DNA from 2 places in the Bradyrhizobium sp. USDA 4486 genome. Region 1 is predicted to be linked to the other one. Evidence: riboswitches for the same ligand, from Rfam matches in the RefSeq annotation. Region 1 holds a riboswitch; the other holds the start of a gene.
The links. Region 1 has a riboswitch for cobalamin ahead of ACVWY3_RS16885 (DUF1636 family protein). Riboswitches for the same ligand answer to the same signal wherever they lie in the genome.
Positions count from the first base shown of each region.

Region 2: linked by a shared signal. The riboswitch ahead of metE (5-methyltetrahydropteroyltriglutamate--homocysteine S-methyltransferase) and the one ahead of ACVWY3_RS16885 (DUF1636 family protein) in region 1 are both predicted to bind cobalamin.

Region 1 is NZ_JBSRZV010000001.1:3,422,525-3,424,915, reverse strand. Features, by position in the region: gene ACVWY3_RS16895 (cobyric acid synthase) at 1-159, opposite strand, end outside; gene cobO (cob(I)yrinic acid a,c-diamide adenosyltransferase) at 165-800, opposite strand; cobalamin riboswitch at 841-1,059, shown strand; gene ACVWY3_RS16885 (DUF1636 family protein) at 1,153-1,527, shown strand; gene cobW (cobalamin biosynthesis protein CobW) at 1,524-2,391, shown strand, end outside.
Region 2 is NZ_JBSRZV010000001.1:4,696,614-4,699,004, reverse strand. Features, by position in the region: cobalamin riboswitch at 447-648, shown strand; gene metE (5-methyltetrahydropteroyltriglutamate--homocysteine S-methyltransferase) at 753-2,391, shown strand, end outside.

The DNA of each region.
Region 1 (2,391 bases):
GCCGCCATCGACGGTGACGGCCGCATTGTTCGACATGTTCTGCGGCTTGAACGGAAGCACGCGCAAGGCCCGCCGTGTAAAGGCGCGCGCGAGACCGGCGACAATGAGCGACTTGCCCACGTCCGAGCCGGCCCCCTGGATCATCAGCGCGCGTGCCATCGACTTCAGAACTCGACGCCGGCCTGCGCCTTGATGCCGGAGCGGAAGGGATGCTTGACCAGCGTCATCTCGGTGACGAGATCGGCGATCTCGATCAGCTCGTCCTTGGCGTTGCGTCCGGTGAGCACGACATGCGTCATCGGCGGCTTCGAGGTCGTCAGGAATTCGACGACCTCGGCGATATCGAGATAGTCGTAGCGGAGCGCGATGTTGATCTCGTCGAGCACGACCATGCGCAGGTTCTCATCGAGGATCAGCTCCTTGGCCTTCTCCCAGCCGGCGCGCGCGGCGGCGATGTCGCGGGCGCGGTCCTGCGTCTCCCAGGTGAAGCCTTCACCCATGGCGTGGAACTGGCAGAGCTCGCCGAAATGGCCGGTGAGCAGGCGCCGCTCGCCGGTATCCCAGGCGCCCTTGATGAACTGCACGACCGCGCAGGGCAAGCCATGGGCGACGCAGCGCACGATCATGCCGAAGGCCGAGGACGATTTGCCCTTGCCGGCGCCGGTGTGGACGATGATGAGCCCCTTTTCGCCGCTCTTGGTCGCCATGATCTTGTCGCGGGCGGCCTTCTTCTTCGCCATTTTCTGGGCGTGCCGGGCGTCGGTTTCCTCAGCTGTTTGGGTATCCGGTTCAGGCGTCATCGGTCCCGGTCCTTCGGCTTGACAAGAGGCGGCCGGGGGCAAATGGTGGCCCGGCACTGGTTCCTGTCCTATGACAGGCGAAGAGGGAATGCGATAGGGTCCGAATCGACAAGATTTGGGTCCAAAATGCAGCCGCCCCCGCGACCGTGATCGGAGAGATGCCCGAAGCCACTGATCCCCTGGGATCGGGAAGGCGGGGATCGAAGGGCCAAAACCCTGCTCCGCAAGCCGGGAGACCTGCCAGCGCGGACGAGTTTTGGACCGGCGGACGGGGTGTTCCGCGACGGGGAACGGGCCTTCAGGAAATGGTCCGTGTGCCTCTTCGCCTCCCGCTGTTATTCTGGAAGAGGCGATGACCGTCACACTTCACGTCTGCATCACCTGCCGCGCCGGCCAGACGCTCAGCGAGGGCGAGCCGACGCCCGGCAAGCGCCTGCATGGCGCGATCCTCGAGGCCGGCGTGCCCGAGGGCGTCCGCGTGGTTCCCGTCGAATGCCTCTCTGCATGCAGCCAGGGCTGCTCGGTCGCGCTCAGCGCGCCGGGGCGCTGGTCCTATGTCTATGGCCGCCTGTCGGATGCGAACGCGCAGGACGTGGTCGCCGGCGCCGCGGCCTATGCGGCCGCGCCCGACGGCCTCGTGCCCTGGCGCAGCCGGCCCGAAATCTTCCGCAAGCAGTCGCTTGCCCGCATTCCCCCCATTGCCGTGTTGCCGGAGGCCGCTGAATGAACTCGCTTGCAAAAGTCCCGGTGACGGTGGTCACCGGCTTCCTCGGCTCCGGCAAGACTACCCTGATTCAGCACCTGCTCGGCAATGCGGGCGGCAAGAAGCTCGCCGTGCTCGTCAACGAGTTCGGCAGCGAGGGCGTCGACGGCGAGATCCTGAAGTCCTGCGCCGATGCCAACTGCCCGGAGGAGAACATCGTCGAGCTCGCCAATGGCTGCATCTGCTGCACCGTCGCCGACGATTTCATTCCGACCATGGAGCAGCTGCTGGCGCGGCCGGTGCGGCCCGATCACATCCTGATCGAGACCTCGGGCCTGGCGCTGCCAAAACCGCTGCTGAAAGCGTTCGACTGGCCGGAAATCCGTTCGCGCATCACCGTCGATGGCGTGATCGCGCTTGCCGATGCCGAGGCTGTGGCGGCCGGTCGCTTCGCGCCGGACCCGGCGGCTGTCGAAGCGCAGCGCGCGGCCGACGAGAATCTCGATCATGAGACGCCGCTGTCGGAAGTGTTCGAGGACCAGATCGCCTGCGCCGACATCGTGCTGCTGACCAAGGCCGATCTCGCCGGCAGCGCCGGCATTGAAGCCGCCAAGGCCGCGATCAGCGCCGAGATGCCGCGCCGTGTGCCGATGTTGCCGGTGACCGACGGCGCGATCGATGCGCGCGTCATCCTCGGGCTCGGCGCAGCCGCCGAAAACGATCTCGCCGCGCGTCCCTCGCATCACGATGGCGAGGAGGAGCACGAGCACGATGATTTTGCATCGGTGGTGATCGATCTTCCCGAGGTTGCGGATGTCGATGCGCTGGTCGCATCGGTGCAGAAGCTGGCGCGCGAGCAGAACGTGCTGCGCGCCAAGGGGTATATTG
Region 2 (2,391 bases), 1.3 Mb from region 1:
GCTTCGAGAATAGCCTCAGTTAGGAGCGCTTTGCACTCGATGGCGACGAGGCGAAACCGATCTTCACTGCCGAACATTTGGAGTCTTGCTGAACCGCACATCAACGTGCTGGCCGGTATGTTGCTGGCTTCGGCTGGCTTGGGCCTGTTCAACACGGATCCTGTTGACCGAGAAGGTGGCTGGATAGTGGACTTGCTCAAAGAACCGCTGAGAAGCCCGAGATGCGTTCTGCTCGAGGCAGCAGTCCCGACGGGCAAGCCGCATTTGTCCCTTCACCGATCTGGCGCGCGGCCCGCAGGCAGCTGCGATCGTCATTTCGATATTGCTGACTTGAAAGCGCTTCTACATCGGCTCAACGCATCAGGATGCGCGGTCATTCGCGTAGCGGATGTCGCAGCACCAGCTTGAGACATGATCTGAGAGGTTGACGGAAGACCTGTCTTCTCGATAATCCAAGTCGTCGAGGTTCTCCGGTCGCACTTGATCCGGAGCTAAGAGGGAAGCCGGTGAAGATGCCGGCGCTGCCCCCGCAACTGTGAGTGGCGAGCCGCTGTCCAACGATGTCACTGAAGCCTGCGCGGCTTCGGGAAGGCCGGACAGCAGCGATGACCCGCGAGCCAGGAGACCTGCCCCGACATTATGTTCGTCCACGGGCGGGGTATCCCGGTGGTGCGCCAAGCAGCCGTCGCACTGCGCGACTTCCCCTGCCTGCGTCCGCCATGGCCTTCTGCCCCCAACACGGGGTTAACGCTATGTCTCTTCTCTCCCTTCCCGTTGCCACGCTCGGAACGCCACGCATCGGTCCAAGGCGCGAGCTCAAACTCGCTCTAGAAAGCTACTGGGCCGGAAAAAGCAGCGAACAGCAGTTGCTCGAGGACGCAGCTGGCCTGCGTGCCGCGAACTGGGCTCGTCAGAAATCTATCGGCGTCACGGTCATTCCATCGAACGATTTCTCGCTGTATGACCAGGTGCTCGACACAAGTGTCATGGTTGGCGCCATCCCGGAGATCTACGCCTCAAAAGCCGAATCCGTTTCGCTGAAGACGTACTTCGCTATGGCCCGCGGATCACAATGCGACGATCAGGATGCGAGTTGCGGTCACGGACCGCGCGCATTTGGCGCACCCGCGCAGGAGATGACCAAGTGGTTCGATACTAACTACCACTACATGGTCCCCGAGTTTCGCAGAGGACAGACTTTCAGGCTATGCTCTCGCAAGCCGATCGAGGAGTATGAAGAGGCCAAGGCCCTTGGCTTTCAGACCCGTCCTGTCCTGATCGGGCCGGTCACATTCCTAAAGCTCGGCAAGAGTCCCGATCCTGCATTCCAGCTACTCTCACTACTAGATGAACTGATACCGGTCTATATCGAGGTTCTGCAGGAATTGGCGAAACGTGGGGCAAAGTGGGTTCAGTTCGACGAGCCCTGCCTGGTTCTTGATCTGGATGAGGGGGCGCGAAAATCTTTGCGGCATGCCTATGACCGGCTCGCCAAGGAGGGCCCGGCCATCAAGATCATGGTTGCCAGCTATTTCGGCGACCTCGGCGACAATCTGGATACCGCCTTGAGCCTGCCGGTTGCAGGACTGCATCTCGATCTGGTTCGAGCGCCACAGTTGTTGGATCAGATCATAGCTGGCGGCCGACGTGATCTCGTCATGTCGCTCGGTGTCGTCGACGGCCGGAATGTATGGCGGTCGAATTTGTCCTCGCTGCGCCAGCGGCTCGAACCCGCGATTGCGAAGCTCGGCAAAGATCGTGTACAGATCGCGCCATCCTGCTCGCTGCTTCATGTGCCGGTCGATGTTGGACTCGAGACCGGGCTCGCTTCCGACGTCAAGAGCTGGCTTGCTTTTGCGGTCCAGAAGATGCGAGAGCTTACTATCCTGGCGCGGGCACTCGCAGGCGACCAGAATGTCGCGCAAGCTCTTGCCGAGTCGGAATGTGCCGCGACTGACCGGCGGACTTCGCCGAAAATCCGTGATGCTAATGTCGCTGTCCGGATGAAAGCGATCGATCAGACCATGCGTCGGCGCGCGAGCCCATTTGCCCGTCGTGCCGAGATCCAAAGCAATCGTTTTGGACTGCCGGCTTTTCCTACCACGACGATCGGATCGTTCCCACAGACCATAGAGGTTCGGAATGCGCGTGCGGCCCATGCGCGGGGCGCGATGAGTGACGAGCAATACGACAGGTTCCTCAAGGAGGAGACTGCGCGCGCCGTACGTTGGCAGGAGGACATCGGTCTCGACGTCCTCGTGCACGGCGAGTTCGAGCGCAATGACATGGTCCAGTACTTCGGCGAGCAACTTGCCGGCTTCGCATTTACCAAGAACGGATGGGTGCAGTCCTACGGCTCGCGCTGTGTCAGGCCACCGATCCTGTTTGGCG